DNA from 3 places in the Micromonospora sp. NPDC049102 genome. Region 3 is predicted to be linked to each of the others. Evidence: riboswitches for the same ligand, from Rfam matches in the RefSeq annotation. Region 3 holds a riboswitch; each other region holds the start of a gene.

Region 1 (4,982 bases), on a different contig from region 3:
GCTGCGGAGGCTGGTGGAGCGCGGCGCGACGGTGATCCTGCGGGCGCACCCGTACACCGCGCAGAACCCGACGTCGGCCCGGCACCTGAGCCGGCTCACCGAGCTGCTGGCCGCCGACCGGGCGCGCAGCGGGCGGCAGCACGTCACCGGGGCGGCCGCCCGGGAGCTCAGCCTGACCGAGTGCGTCAACCGCTCGGACGCGCTGATCTCCGACGTCTCCGGGGTGATCTCGGACTACCTCTACTCCGGCAAGCCGTACGCGGTCACCGACATGGGCGACGAGGGTGACCGGTTCACCGAGCGCTTTCCACTGGCCGGGTCGGGCTACGTGCTGCGGCGCGACATGTCCAACGTGGACGCCGTACTCACGGCCCTGCTGGACACCGACCCGCTGGCCGACGCACGCTGGGTCACCCGCCGCCGCTACCTGGGCGACTTCCCGGCCGAGTCGTACGCCGAGGGTTTCCTGACCGCGGCTCGCCGGGAGCTGACGTCGGCGCGGGAACTGCCCGCGCCCGCACCCGCACCCGCCTAGCGGTACGGCTCCAGCAGCTCCAGCACCGCCGCCGGGTCCTCCAGATGGGCGTTGTGCCCGAGGCCGGGCAGCGTGACGACCGGCACCGCGTACTCCTTGAGCTGCGCGTCGGTGACCATCGGGTCGTGCTCCCCGCGCGCCAGCACCACCGGCACGTCGGTGGCGGCCAACAGCGCGGCCAGGTCGGGCTCGCCGACGGCGAACGCGCTCGTGTCCATCGCGAGCCGCCAGCGGCCGTCGACCTGACGCAGGCCGGCGTCCACCATCGGGTGGTCCGGTGCGACGAGACCGGCGAGGCCGGCGACCCGCAGGTAGCGGCGGGCGGCCTCGGTGCGGGTCGCGTACCAGCCCACCGGACGGGCCGCCAGCTCCGCCGCACGGGTCAGCTCCGTGGGTGACCAGACCGCCTTGATACCCAGCCCCACCACCGCGTCCACCGGCAGTCCGGCGGCGCGGGCCGCCAGCGCCACGCCGACCACACCACCGAGCGAGTGCCCGAGGACGACGATGCGGTCGTCGGGGGTCAGGCCCTGCGCGACCCGCTGGGCGAAACCCTCGAAGGAGTACGACGGCAGTGGCGCCGACCAGCCGTGGCCGGCGAGGTCGGGTGCCGACCATCGCCCGGGCCAGTGCTGTTCCAGAAGTGGTGCCCAGGGCAGCCACACGTCACCTGTCGCCCCCATGCCGTGCAGCAGCAACAGGATCGGCTCACGGCCGGCTTGACCACCCGGTTCTTCCGCCACGGCCGCAGTCTCCCACGGTTCGCCGCCCGGTACGAGAGCCGTTCAGCGGCGGTCGCCGCCCGGCAACGCAGACGCCGCGGGCGCCGGCCCCTCGTGGGGACGCGGCGCCCGCGGCGTCGTGGGGTGTCCGCCTGGATCAGGCGGAGTAGCCCCGGCTGGTGATCCAGTTGGCCAGGTCGATCGTGGTGACCCAGTACGCCGGGTCGGCCGGGTTCGCCGAGTCGGCGATCCGCACGGTCCGGCCGTTGTCCTTGTAGCCCACGACGGCGATGTAGTGCCCGCCGCCGTAGGAGTGCCAACCGCCGTCGGTGTCGGTGGCGTCGCCGACGACGTTGGCCACCACGCCCCGGCCGTCGGTGATGGCCCTGACGACGTCGGCCGCAAGGCGATCGATCTGTGCCGGGCTGGGCGCGCTCTCGAACATGCGGGTGCGGTACGGGGAGCCCTTCACCTCGGCGTTGAGCACCCGGGTGGTGTCCTCAGCCGAGTTGGTGCCCATCTCGGTGGTGCCCAGTTCGGCACCCAACTCCTCCTGCGTACGGTCGATGCCGCTGGAGCTCAGGGCGTTGCGGGTGGCCGCCGGGCCGCAGTTGTAGTACGTGTTCTGCGCCTCGTAGTCGTAGTCGAGCACCTTGGTCGCGGGCGGCTTCGGCGGCGTCGGCTTACGGGTGAGGTCCGGGTTGCTCGTGGCCTTCGCGGCGGGCGACGCGGCACTGGTGGCCGGGGCGGCGGTGCTCGGCGACGGGGCCACGGACCGAACCTCGCCACGGGAGGCGACGGTGTCATTGCGCATCTCGGCGACCGTGGTCGGCGTGTGCCGGCCGGCCGGGGCGTCGGCGGCACCGGCGACCAGGGCGCCGGTGGTGGTGGCGAGCGCGAGGGCCGCGGCGGAGGCGGCGACGATCTGGTACGGGCGCTCGGTCGCGAGACGACGGAGCTGGCGCTTCAGGGTGTGCTTCACGAGGTCCTCCACGGTTCGGGGGGTGAGCGGCACACCGGGGCTCGGCCGGTATCCGGGCAGGCGCCAGCGCGCGGGCCGTGGCCCGCGGATGGTGGACCGCTCAGGGGAGCGCCCGGCACGGCCGGGCGGGAAAGGCGGTGACCCGGGGGGTCAGCTCACCGTCACGAGGCGGATGAGCGGGGACACCGCGACGCCGTGGAGGCGGGGGAACAACTGTGGGGTCGAGGGGTGCTGCACGAGGATGGAACTCCTTCCGTCACCGCCTACCGGGTTAGCTGACGGATTCGGGCGGGAAGATCGCCCTACCGCGGGCCGTGGCTCGCGGATTCACCCCGGACTTACTGTGGGTCCCCGGTTCGTTGATCACGATTGAGCGGGTCGGCGCGGCGTCGCCTCCTGCGATCGGTTACCGCACCGGACGCGACGACAGTACTGGCCAGTTGACACTCCGCCAAGCCGCGCCCACCTGCGTAAACATCGATTATCCCCGCAATTTCTGCGCGTTTTGCCGCTGACGTGACTCGATGGGACAACCGGTTCCGCCGGGACCTGTGGGCGACAACCGGACAGGCCGCCGACAACGCCGCCGTTATGCCCGGAACAATGGCCCCCGATGATGCCGGTCGCCCGATTCCGCCGCCGGTGGCGCGCCTCACATAACGGATCGGGCTCAACCCGCCCGAGCCGGACGCCAGCGCGCCACGACTGCCGTACGGGACGCCCGCGCCGCCGTGCGCCGTGAGCGCGCCGGGCCCGGCCGCGACCGCACCGCCGCCGCGTACGCCTCCTCGGCGAGGATGCGCGCCGACTCTGCGGCCACCTCCGCGTCCCGCCAGGCTGACCGCTCCCGCTCCACGGCCCCCCGGTGCTCCGCCAGCCTCGCGTCACGGATCGCCCGGACGAGCAGCACCTCCTGCTCCACCGGGTGTCGGCGGGGATCCCAGCCACGCCGGTGCCCGAACACGTCACCGAGTTGCGCCATGGTCAGCTCCCCGCGCCAGTACGCCGCCATCGCGGCTCGGTGCAGATAGCGCTCCCGGGCCGCGTACTCGCCGGGGGTGTGCGGGGTCCGGGGAGTCGGCAACGCCCCTGCGGTGGCCACCCGGCGGGCCGCGGTGTCCGCCTCGTCGTACGCCGTCCACGCCTGCTGCGCCTCGTCCTGAGCGACCAGCCAGTCTGCGCGACGGCGTCGGGCGGTCCGCGCCGCTCGGGCGGCGGCAACGGCCACCTCCTCGGCGTACCGGCGCAGGTCGGCGATCTCCGCGGCGGCCAGCTCGCGGGCGGTGGGTGTCGGTGGCGTCGGGTCGGCCGCCGGCGACTCCCGTTCCGGGCGGGCCACCAGTACGGCGAGGACCGTCAGCGCCAGCAGGAACAGGGCCGACCAGATGGCGGCGGCCTGTGGCACCTCGGTCAGGAACTGGTAGAAGACGACGGTTTCCATGGTCGGCTCCTCGGCATGCGCACGTCAGCGATGGGATGCCGCACGGCGAGGGTGCGGGCGGTGTGTCGTCAGGTGCGGTGGTGGGGCGCTCACGTCGTCGGCAGGCCTGTGGGCCCAATGGTCGGCGTGGGGGTCCGGTGGCCGGTTAGGGACCGGCGTCTGGCATACGACTCGGCGCTCGCCGGACGGGGTGACGCCCCGCCTGTGACCCGCTAGGCCGGCGGCGCTCGGGAGGCTCGGCTGGCCGGGCCGGCGGCTCGGAGCGAGGGCTCAGCGTCCGTGCGGGCCTGGTTGCCGGCCACCGGTGGGCCTGGCAGGACGGCCAAGGCATCCTTCAGCGCAGGCTGCGGGTCGACGGACCGCGCCGGCCCGGCGTCGGCCGGTGCCCCAGCGACCGGGTCCCCGCCGGCGTGCTGGGCAGCGGCCCGGCCGGAGAGAGCCGGGCGGGCGGCCCAGCCGGCGACGGCACGGTCGGCGACGGCACGGTCGGTGAGGATCGTGGAGAGGGCCGCGGTCGACGGTCCGAGCGGCTCCGCGAGGGCGAGCGACCAGAGGGTGGGCGGCGGGGCCGCTGCGGTCGATGCCGGTAGCAGCGCCGGGGCCGCACCCAGGGCGAGCGACAGCACGGCAAGGCTGGTCAGCACCCGCGCCGTCCAGCACGCCACCCACCACAGGGGACAGGTGAGCGCGACCGGGAGCACGTCCTCACGCTACCGTCGGGGACCGCCCGGGCGCATCGGCGACGGGCGTGTCGGCCCGCGCCGCGCCGACCCCTCCGACCAGCGTGGACATGGTGGCGAGAGAGCAGGCTCTGGTGGGTGCCACCGCGCCCGGACAAGATCGTGCTCGATCGTTGATGTAGTGGCCTCAGTCGGCTGACGAGCCCACTACGACCGGGATCGAAGGCGATCTTGCGCGGGCGCGCGGGCGGATTCGCCGGGGACGTCGGGGTCGACGCCTCCGGTCTCCGGGGCGCGCTGGTGGGGGACGATCGGCGCTCGACGAGTACGACGCGGCGCGAGCCGGCGCATCATCGGCGTCTCGACGTAGCGGTGCAACAACCCGGCGAGCACCAGGTTCACGAGCAGGAACCCGAGCACCACCGCGGGCCCCTGCCAGCCCCGGAAGCCGGTTCCCCAGTCGCCGCTGAGCCGGAGCACGCTGGTCATCACCAGCACGTGCACCAGATAGAACGCGAAGGAGACCTCGCCGAGCCAGACCAGCGGACGCGAGCGCCACGGCGAGCGCCGGTTCCGCACGTCGGCGTCGGCGGCGGCGGTGATCACCAGCAGGTACGCGACG
Region 2 (4,982 bases), on a different contig from region 3:
CCGGGCCCTCCGCTCACGCCTCGACGAGGTCGTAGCCGGCCTCGTCGACCGCGGCCCGGACGGCCTCGGTGTCCACGGGCTGCTCGCTGCTGACGGTGACCTGACCGGAGGCGAGATCGACCCGCACGTCACGCACGCCCACGATCGCGCCCACCTCGGCGCTGACCGCGCTGACGCAGTGCCCGCAGGTCATGCCCCGCACCTGGTACGTCGTGTCGACCATCGAACCTCGCCTCTCATCGTACCGGTACCCGGTGGGGGTATCGGGCAGGAAGGGACGTTACCATACCCCCCAGGGGTACGCTATCCTCGTCGCTATGACCGCTCCCACCCCGATCCGCGGGTACACCGCCAGCAAGGACCAGCTGCTCGCGCGGCTCCGCCGTGCCCAGGGGCAGGTCCGGGGCATCGAGAAGATGATCGACGAGGACCGCTACTGCATCGACGTGCTCACCCAGATCTCCGCGATCCAGGCCGCGCTCGACAAGGTGGCCCTGGGCCTGCTCGACGGGCACGCCCGGCACTGCATGCACGAGGGGGCGGCCGAGGGCCGGGCCGACGAGATGGCCACCGAGATGATGGCTGCCGTCGGCCGACTGATGAAGCGCGGCTGAACCGTCACTCCCGCTCCGGTGCGAGGCGTACCCGGCGCAGCAACTGGGCGTTGAGCGCCACCACGACGCCGGCGGCCCGCAGCTCGGCGATGGCCTGCCGGGCCTCGGGACGTACCTCGTCGGTCAGCGCGAACGCGCCGAGCACGGTGGCCGGCAGCCGCAGGAGGTACAGCACCACGGCACCGCGTGCCGACCAGCGCCCGGTCGCCTCCCGCAGCTCGTCCGGCAGCGGTCCACCCGCTCGCGCAGCAGGGCCGGTCCGCCCACCGCGTACTCCGTACCGTCGATGGTGGCCCGCACCCCGCACCCCGCAGCCCGGCAGCGACCGCGCCGGGCCACCCGGCCCGGCCGCCGCCACGATCGCCGGCCAGCGGATGCTCGCTGTCGGACTCCACACCGGCGGCTGTCCGCAACGCCTCGTCCCGCCCCACGCCAGGACTCGTCACCAGGTCGGTGACCGCATGCTCACCCCGGGTCAGAGTGCCGGTCTTGCCGAAGAGCACCGCGTCAACGGTCCGCATGCGCTCCAACGCCACCCGGTCCTTGACCAGGATGCCGCCCCGCGCCGCCAGCGCCGTCGAGAGCCGGGTCGTGCCCGGCGTGCCGCTCGGCGTGCCGGCGGTGATCGGGCGGCTCAGGGTCGGGTGGTGGCGCGGGCATGACTCCACCATCCCGCCCCCCCCCGCCGGGGCGGTGTCAGCGGTTCGACCGTCCGACACTCCGCCACGACCTGCGACACCCAGGCGCGCTGGTTAGCATCTTGCGACGATGAGCCCTCCGATCCCGCCGAACAGTCGGGCACCGGTGCCGCCCCGGTCGCGCGCCGCTGTCCACCAACCGGGCCCACCGGTCACGGTCCGTGACCGTCGAATCGTCAGTCCACGAATTGCGGCGCTCGGCACCGCGTTCGTCCGGCGGAGCTGAACCGGACGGCCCGCCGGCACGTACCCCGCACCGGATCGTTGGGAGTCTCGCATTGGGTTCCGACCACAGCCATTCCGCTCGGCCCGCCCCGCCCCGGGTACGACGGATCCTCGTCGCGATGGTGGTGCCGCTCTTCGTGGCCACCGTCGTGGCCGCGCTGGTGCTGTGGCCGCGAGACGGCGCACCGTCGAACGGTGGCGGCACCGACGTGCCCCGCCACCACGGCACGGTGACCCGGGTGGTGACCGAACCGTGCCCGCCCTCGGCCAGCCCGGAGGGCACGCCGGCCAGCGGACCGTGCGGCACCGTGGACGTGCTCGTCGAGGACGGGCCGGGCGCCGGCCGGCAGGTGAGCACGCCCATCCCCGCCGGGCCCGGCGCACCGCGCGTCGAGGTCGGCGACGAGATCATCCTGGTCAAGCTGACCGATCCGACCGATCCCGCCGCCAGCACCTGGAACATCGCCGAGCACCAGCGCGGAACCCCGCTGGTGTGGCTCGTGGTGGTCTTCGCCGCCGCCATCGTCGCGTTCGGCCGGTGGCGGGGTCTGGCCGCGCTCGCCGGACTGGCCGCCAGCTTCGCCATCCTGCTCACCTTCGTGTTGCCCGCCATCGGCGCCGGCCGGTCACCGCTGCTGGTGGCGGTGGTCGGCGCCGCCCTGATCATGTTCGTGGTGCTCTACCTGACACACGGAGTGACCGCACAGACGTCGGTCGCGGTGCTCGGCACCCTGGGCAGCCTGGTGCTCACCGGCGTGCTGGCGACCATCGCCACGGCCGCCACCCAGCTCACCGGCTTCGGCAGCGAGGACGCCACCACGCTCTCGATGTTCCAGGCCGATGTGGACCTACGCGGCCTGCTGCTCGCCGGGATCATCATCGGCTCGCTCGGGGTACTCGACGACGTGACCGTCACCCAGGCCGCCACCGTCACCGAGTTGGCCAACGCCAACCCCGGGCTGAGCCGGCTCCAGCTCTACCGGGCGGCCACCCGGGTCGGTCGGGCGCACATCGCCTCCACGGTCAACACCATCGTCCTGGCGTACGCGGGCGCGTCACTGCCGCTGCTGCTCCTGCTCACCGCCGACACACGCCCGATCGGGCAGATCCTGACCAGCGAGTTCCTCGCACAGGAGATCGTCCGCAGCGCGGTCGCCACACTCGGCCTGATCGCCGCCGTACCCCTCACCACCGGGCTGGCCGCGGTCGTGACCGCGGCCGGCTCGACGGGCACGTCCGACGCGGACGCCCCGCCACCGCGCCCCCGCACGGACCGCGCGGAGGCGCTGGCCGCTCTCAGTTCACCGCCAGCGGGTCGGGCCGACGGGTCCGATCCGCAGCGGAACGCACCCCCATCCACCGCCACCACCGGGTGGCCAGAGCCGAACAGGAGCACGGATACGGCATGGTGACACTCCTCAGCGTGACCGGATCGGGCACCCGCCCTGAGAACCGCGTCACTGGTCACTCAACGCCATGGCGAAATGACGCTTTTAGTCTGCATCAGGACGTAGCTCAGGTGGTGGAGTCTCGGGTAACCTCGCTGCCGGTCACCGACGAAGGCGCGCAGCGGCGCCTGCGGTGCCACCGCCCAATCGCCAACCGGCGAGCCGGGGACCCAGGTACGTGGGGTGAATCCGCGACAGCGGTAGGGGCCACTTCCGCCCCGAACCCGTCAGCTAACCCGGTCGGCGGTCGACGGAAGGGAAGATTGTGACGGCACCCCTACGCCGCTGGTTGACGCCCGTGGTGGCCGTGTTCGCCGCGCTGACCGTGCTCGCCGGGCCCCTCCCGGCCCACGCCGCCCCGACGACCCCCACACCGTCCGGGCACGAGGAGGACGGCGACGAGCCCAAGCTGCTCAACGACGTCATCGAGCAGACCAACCGGGACTACGTGGCGGCCAAGTCCAAGCTGGCCAAGTCCAAGAAGCGGCAGGTCGAGCTGGCGGCCGAGGTCGACCGGGCCAAGGCCGACCTGGCGGCGCTGGCCCCGCAGGTCGGGCAGATCGCCGCCCAGTCGTACCGGACCGGGCGCGTCGGCGCGATCGCGATGCTGCTGGAGAGCGACGCTCCGGACTCGTTCGTCCAGCGGGCCGCGGCACTCGACGAGATGAACATGGTCAACGAGAAGAAGCTCGCCGAGGTCAACGCCGTGAAGGCCCGCGCCGAGCAGGCCAAGCTGGCCCTCGACGCGGAGGTGCGGGAGCAGCAGAAGCAGACCGCCCTGATGGCGAAGGACAAGCGCGACGCGGACAAGGCGCTCGCGCTGGTCGGCGGCCAGGGCTTCACCGGCGGCCTGGTCGACGCCATCTCGCCGGTCGCCCGGATCGGCCCGGGTCGCACCGCCGACGGCGAGTGGAAGGCGCAGTCGTGCAGCGAGGACGACCCGACCACCTCGGGCTGCATCACGCCGCGCACGCTGCACGCGTACAAGGAGGTCAAGCGGGCCGGGTTCAACCGGTTCGTGGGCTGCCACCGCAACGGTGGACCGTACGAGCACCCGAAGGGCCGCGCCTGTGACTGGTCGTTGCAGAAGAGCGGCTTCAGCCCGTGGCACAACAACGACACCCGCATGTACGGCAACAACGTGGCCGCGTTCCTCATCCGCAACGCCGACCGGCTCGGCATCTACTACGTGATCTGGAACCGGCAGATCTGGATGCCGGCGACCGGCTGGAAGTCGTACAGCGGGCCGTCGAACCACACCGACCACGTACACATGTCGTTGCTCTGACCCGGTGATCAGCAGTCCGAGGGCCGTCCCGCGTCCAGCGGGGCGGCCCTCGGGCGTGTTCGGTGCGGACCGGCATCGTCAGGCGTCGGTCGTCGCGGCCTCGGCCGGTACGGGGGTCACGGGCCGCACCACTCCGGCCGCGAGCCGGTACGACATCCCCACCACCGCGCACCGCCCCCGCGCCACCTCGCCGGCCAGCACGGGGGACTGCTCGAGCAGTGTCTCGACGGTCTGTGCGATGTGGATGTCGACGATGCCGTCGATGTCGTCCACGCCCTCGGCGGTGGCGCGCCGCAGGCTGGGCAGCACGGCGTCGACCACCGCGGGAAGGTGCCCCGGGGGCGCGATGCCGGTGGCGGCGGACTCGCGGGCCGCCTGCACGGCGCCGCACGAGTCGTGACCGAGCACCACCACGAGCGGGGTGCCGAGCACGGTCACGGCGTACTCCACGCTGCCCAGCACCTCCGGCCCGGTGGTGTGCCCGGCCGTACGGACGACGAAGAGATCACCCAGGCCCCGGTCGAAGATGATCTCGGCGGCCAGCCGGGAGTCGGAGCAGCCGACGATCACCGCGAACGGGTGCTGCCCGTCCGCCACGGCGGCCCGGTGTCCGGCGTCCTGGTTGGGGTGGCGCGGCGCTCCACCGACGAAGCGAAGGTTGCCGGCGGCCAGCTCGGCGTACGCTCGGGCCGGCTCGGTCGTGACCGAC
Region 3 (4,982 bases):
CGACGATCCACGCCTGCGCGGCCGGCCGGTGATCGTCGGCGGGGGCGTGGTCCTCGCGGCCAGCTACGAGGCGAAGGCGCGGGGCGTCCGCAGCGCGATGGGCGGCCAGCAGGCACGCCGGCTGTGTCCGGACGCGATCGTGGTGCCGCCTCGGATGTCGGCGTACACGGCGGCGAGCCGCGCGGTCTTCGAGGTCTTCCGGCAGACCACTCCGCTGGTCGAGGGGATCTCCATCGACGAGGCGTTCCTGGACGTGGGCGGCCTGCGGCGGTTGGCCGGGTCACCGGCCGACATCGCGGCGCGACTGCGTCAGGAGGTCCGTGAACGGGTCCACCTTCCGATCACGGTGGGTGTGGCCCGCACGAAGTTCCTGGCCAAGGTGGCCAGCGGGGTGGCGAAACCGGACGGCCTGCTGGTGGTCGCACCGGATGCCGAGGTGGCGTTCCTGCACCCCCTCCCGGTCGAACGGTTGTGGGGCGTCGGCCCGGTCACCTCCGCGAAGCTGCGGGAGCACCGGATCCGTACCGTCGGCGACGTGGCCCGGCTCGGTGAGGCCGCGCTGGTGTCGCTGCTCGGGTCCGGTGCCGGTCGGCACCTGCACTCGCTGGCACACAACCGTGACCCACGCGCGGTGCAGGTCGGTCGCCGACGCGGCTCGATGGGTGCCCAACACGCGTTGAGTCGTACTCCGCACGCCCCGGCGGAACTGGACGCCATCCTCGCCGGTCTGGTCGACCGGGTCACCCGCCGGATGCGCGCGGCCGGGCGGTCCGGTCGCACCGTGGTGCTGCGGTTGCGCTTCGGCGACTACAGCCGGGCGACCCGCTCGCACACCATCGGCAAGGCGACCGCGGACACGACGCCGCTGCTCGCCGCGGCGCGCGCGTTGCTGCGGGCGGCCCGGTCCGAGATCGACGGTCGTGGTGTCACGCTGATCGGTGTGTCGGTGGGCAACCTGGACGATAGTCCGGTCCAGCCGGAGTTGCCGTTCCACCGCGACCCGGGCGCACAGTTGGACGCCGCGGTCGACGCGGTCCGCGACCGGTTCGGCTCGACGGCGCTCACCCGTGCGGTCCTGCTCGGCCGGGAGCCGGGTGTCGAGATACCGCTGCTGCCGGATTGACCGATCTGCGTGCGGTGTCCACGCGCCCAGTTGCGACAGGAGACACATCACAGCAGGTCGGCGGTTTAGCCGGCGGCCGACGGGTGACCCTTGTGGGGTACAGCCTGACGAGGGGGGCACATGTCCGACGACACCAGCAACCGATCGAGCCGCCGCGCCGAACGCCCGCACGACGTGACCGACCCGCTGCTCTGGCAGCTCGCGGTCGACGTGCTCGAGGCCCACGAGCCCGACGACGAGGGGCACTGCCGCAATCTCCAGTGCGCCGGCCAGGCCTGGCCGTGCGCGGCCCGCACGAGCGCCGAGCAGTCGGTGCGGCTGGCCCGCAGCACCCCCGACTCGGCCGAGATGACCGTCGACGGTGACGCCGCCGGCACCGGCTGGGCGGCCGCGCCGGCACCGCGCTGGGGCTGGAACGGCGAGGCGGCGGCGCGCCGTGAGCCCAGGAAGGCCGCCTCGGCAGCGTGACGCGTACCGCGCGGAGACCAGCAGACGAACGAACGCTCGGCCGGTGACCCGGCCGAGCGTTCGTCTGTCGAGCGTCAGAGAGCGAGTCGCTGGCCCGGGAGAATCAGCCCCGGGTCGGCGCCGACCAGCTGCCGGTTGCGCTCGTACAGGGCCTGCCAACCGCCGGCCTGGCGGTGCCGCTCGGCGATCTCCGACAGGGTGTCGCCCGGCTTGACCACGTACGTGTCGCCGCTGGCCGCCGGGGCGGTCCGCTCGTGACTACGGGTCGCCGGCTGGTCGCCCCGCGACGACCGCTCCTTGCCGGCGGTGGACTTCGACGAGCCGGTGGACGACTTTGTCGAGGGCTTCGCGGTGGACGTGGTCGACTTCGTGGCGGAGCCGCCCGACGAGCCGCCCTTGCGGCCGCAGGTCGGCCACGCGCCGATGCCCTGCCCGTCGAGCACCTTCTCGGCGATCGCGATCTGCTCCCCGCGGCTGGCCAGGTCGGCGCGGGCGGCGTACTTCGTGCCGCCGTAGCCGGCCCAGGTGCCCTGGGAGAACTGCAACCCGCCGTAGTAGCCGTTGCCGGTGTTGATCTTCCAGTTGCCGCCGGACTCGCACTGGGCGACCGCGTCCCAGTTGACGCCGGCCTGGGCCGGAGCCGCCGGGCCGAAGAGGGCGACGGCGCCGGTGACCGCGCCGACGGCCAGGGTGCCGACGGCGACGCGGCGGGTGGTGACCCGTCGATGACGGGGGGTGTACGCAGACGTCATGGTTCGTTCCTCCACGCCGGCGAGGTGAGCTGTCGGGTTCGGGCCGAGGAGCCCGGCCGCACGGTGGCGGCTTCACCCCGAGGTGACATGCACCGAGGAACGTTGGGTCCCCCGCTCCTGCCCGGGTTCTGTTTCCGACGACCGGGGGCAGGATTTGGCGTTGCCGGTCGCGGCGTCCACGGTGGTGGACCCGACCGACGGTAGGCACGGTCGGTGACGGTCGCCCACCGCTTGTGAAGTTGTTCACCGGCCCACGCGGGGCGTCCCGGCCAGCGGTTGCGGACGACGTCCACCTGTGCACCGACCATGATGGACCGTTTCCGATCAGGTCCGACGTCCACCTGCCAACCGGCCGACGGACCCCCGGATCGGGGTCCGCCGGCCGGGGGTGATCAGAGGGTGCGCGCCAGCCGGTCCGCGAGCGTACGGGTGAAGCGGGCCGGATCGGCCAGCTCACCGCCCTCGGCGAGGACCGCCAGGCCGTACAGCAGCTCGGCGGTCTCGGTCAGCGCCTCCGAGGAGTCGCCCTGCTCGTGGGCCTTGCGCAGCCCGGTGACCAGCGGGTGACCAGGATTGATCTCCAGGATCCGCTTGGTCGTGGGGACCTCGTGCCCCATCGCCCGGTACATCTTCTCCAGCGTCGGCGTGAGGTCGTGCGCGTCGCCCACCACACAGGCCGGTGAGGTGGTCAGCCGCGACGACAGCCGGACCTCCCGGACACTGTCGGCGAGGGTCGTGCCGAGCCACTGCACCAGCGCGCCGAACTCCTGCCGCTGCTGCTCGCGCTCGGCCTCGGCCTGCTGCTTCTCCTCGTCGGTGTCCAGGTCGACCTGGCCCTTGGCGATCGAGCGCAGCGGCCGGCCGTCGTACTCGCCGACCCGCTCGACCCACACCTCGTCGACCGGGTCGGTGAGCAGCAGCACCTCGTGACCCTTGGCCCGGAACGCCTCCAGGTGCGGGGAGTTCTCGATGGTGGCCCGGGAGTCGCCGGTGGCGTACCAGATGTCGGTCTGGCCGTCCTTCATCCGCGAGACGTAGCCGGCCAGGTCGGTGGGCTCCGCCGCGTCGTGGGTGGAGGCGACCGACAGGATCTCCAGCAGGGTGTCGCGGTTGTCGGTGTCGTCGAGCAACCCCTCCTTGACCACCGCGCCGAACTCGGTCCAGAAGGTGCGGTAGCGCTCGGGGTGGTTGGCCTTCAGGTCCTTGACCGTGGCGAGCACCTTACGGACCAGGCGGCGGCGGACGATCTGGATCTGCCGGTCCTGCTGGAGGATCTCGCGGGAGATGTTCAGCGACAGGTCGTGCGCGTCGACGACGCCCTTGACGAAGCGCAGGTATGTCGGGACCAGCGCCTCGCAGTCGTCCATGATGAACACGCGCTTGACGTAGAGCTGGACGCCGCGGCGGCCCTGCGGGGAGAACATGTCGAGTGGGGCGTGGCTGGGCAGGAACAGCAGCGCCTCGTACTCGAAGGTGCCCTCGCCCTTCATGTGCACGACCTCGAGCGGGTCCGCCCAGTCGTGGCTGACGTGCTTGTAGAACTCGTTGTACTCGGCGGCGTCGACCTCGTCGCGGGGGCGCGCCCAGAGCGCCTTCATCGAGTTGAGGGTCTGCACCTCGCTGGTGGCCGCCTCGCCCTCGGCGCCCGCACGTTCGACGGTCATCCGGATCGGCCAGGCGATGAAGTCGGAGTAGCGCTTGACGATCTCGCGGACCGTCCACTCGGCGGTGTAATCGTGCAGGTTGTCCTCGGTGTCGGCCGGCTTGAGGTGCAGGGTCACCGAGGTGCCCTGCGGCGCGTCGTCGACGGCCTCGACGGAGTAGGTGCCCTCGCCGGCGGACTCCCAGCGGGTGCCGCCGGTCTCGCCTGCCTTGCGGGTCAGCAGGGTGACCCGGTCGGCGACCATGAACGCGGCGTAGAAGCCGACGCCGAACTGCCCGATCAGCTCCTGCGAGGCGCGGGCGTCGGCGGACTCGCGCAGCTGGCGAAGCAGCTCGGCGGTGCCGGACTTGGCGATGGTGCCGATCAGCCGGACCACCTCGTCGCGGTTCATCCCGACGCCGTTGTCCCGCACGGTCAGCGTGCGGGCGTCCCGGTCGACCTCGATGGCGACGTGGAGGTCGTCGGTGTCGGCGACGAGATCCTTGTCGACGAGCGTCGCCAGCCGCAGCTTGTCCAGGGCGTCGGACGCGTTCGAGATGAGTTCCCGCAGGAAGACGTCCTTGTTCGAGTAGATCGAGTGGACGACCAGCTGCAGGAGCTGACGCGCCTCGGCCTGGAACTCCAACGTCTCGGCCTGGTTGCTCACACCGTCTCCCCTTCTCGGCTCGTGCGGAGGTTCGCGCAAAGGATACGAGCCGCCACCGGCGTACACGCGTGCGCCTCCGGGTCGTATTCCCGATTCCCGTGCGCCCGGCGCGCGACCTAGCTGACTTTGCCTAACAGAAGCCAGCCGGATAGCGTTCCGTGCGACACGCCCCGCCACGAACCTGGAGCAACCCCATGAAGATCGCTGGAAGCACCGCCCTCGTCACCGGCGCCAACCGGGGTTTCGGCCGGCACCTGGCCGCCGAACTCGTCTCCCGGGGCGCGACGGTCTACGCCGGCGCCCGCAACCCCGACAGCGTCGACCTGCCCG

The links. A riboswitch is a leader RNA that binds a small molecule or an ion and turns the genes downstream of it on or off. The one in region 3 is predicted to bind cyclic di-AMP.
Region 1: linked by a shared signal. The riboswitch ahead of ACGFH9_RS17645 (C39 family peptidase) and the one ahead of ACGFH9_RS06965 (transglycosylase family protein) in region 3 are both predicted to bind cyclic di-AMP.
Region 2: linked by a shared signal. The riboswitch ahead of ACGFH9_RS16720 (coiled-coil domain-containing protein) and the one ahead of ACGFH9_RS06965 (transglycosylase family protein) in region 3 are both predicted to bind cyclic di-AMP.

The regions. Positions count from the first base shown of each region.
Region 1 covers NZ_JBICTE010000016.1:92,260-97,241, reverse strand. Annotated here, with positions in the region: gene ACGFH9_RS17655 (CDP-glycerol glycerophosphotransferase family protein) at 1-535, shown strand, start outside; gene ACGFH9_RS17650 (alpha/beta fold hydrolase) at 532-1,278, opposite strand; gene ACGFH9_RS17645 (C39 family peptidase) at 1,415-2,239, opposite strand; cyclic di-AMP (ydaO/yuaA leader) riboswitch at 2,485-2,625, opposite strand; gene ACGFH9_RS17640 (hypothetical protein) at 2,910-3,680, opposite strand; gene ACGFH9_RS17635 (hypothetical protein) at 3,893-4,381, opposite strand; gene ACGFH9_RS17630 (acyltransferase family protein) at 4,568-4,982, opposite strand, start outside.
Region 2 covers NZ_JBICTE010000015.1:18,141-23,122, forward strand. Annotated here, with positions in the region: gene ACGFH9_RS16700 (heavy-metal-associated domain-containing protein) at 14-223, opposite strand; gene ACGFH9_RS16705 (metal-sensitive transcriptional regulator) at 318-614, shown strand; gene ACGFH9_RS16710 (hypothetical protein) at 619-1,011, opposite strand; gene ACGFH9_RS16715 (YibE/F family protein) at 1,591-2,949, shown strand; cyclic di-AMP (ydaO/yuaA leader) riboswitch at 3,116-3,247, shown strand; gene ACGFH9_RS16720 (coiled-coil domain-containing protein) at 3,251-4,273, shown strand; gene ACGFH9_RS16725 (carbonic anhydrase) at 4,352-4,982, opposite strand, start outside.
Region 3 covers NZ_JBICTE010000004.1:190,861-195,842, reverse strand. Annotated here, with positions in the region: gene dinB (DNA polymerase IV) at 1-1,123, shown strand, start outside; gene ACGFH9_RS06970 (hypothetical protein) at 1,244-1,591, shown strand; gene ACGFH9_RS06965 (transglycosylase family protein) at 1,666-2,343, opposite strand; cyclic di-AMP (ydaO/yuaA leader) riboswitch at 2,343-2,513, opposite strand; gene htpG (molecular chaperone HtpG) at 2,736-4,652, opposite strand; gene ACGFH9_RS06955 (SDR family oxidoreductase) at 4,847-4,982, shown strand, end outside.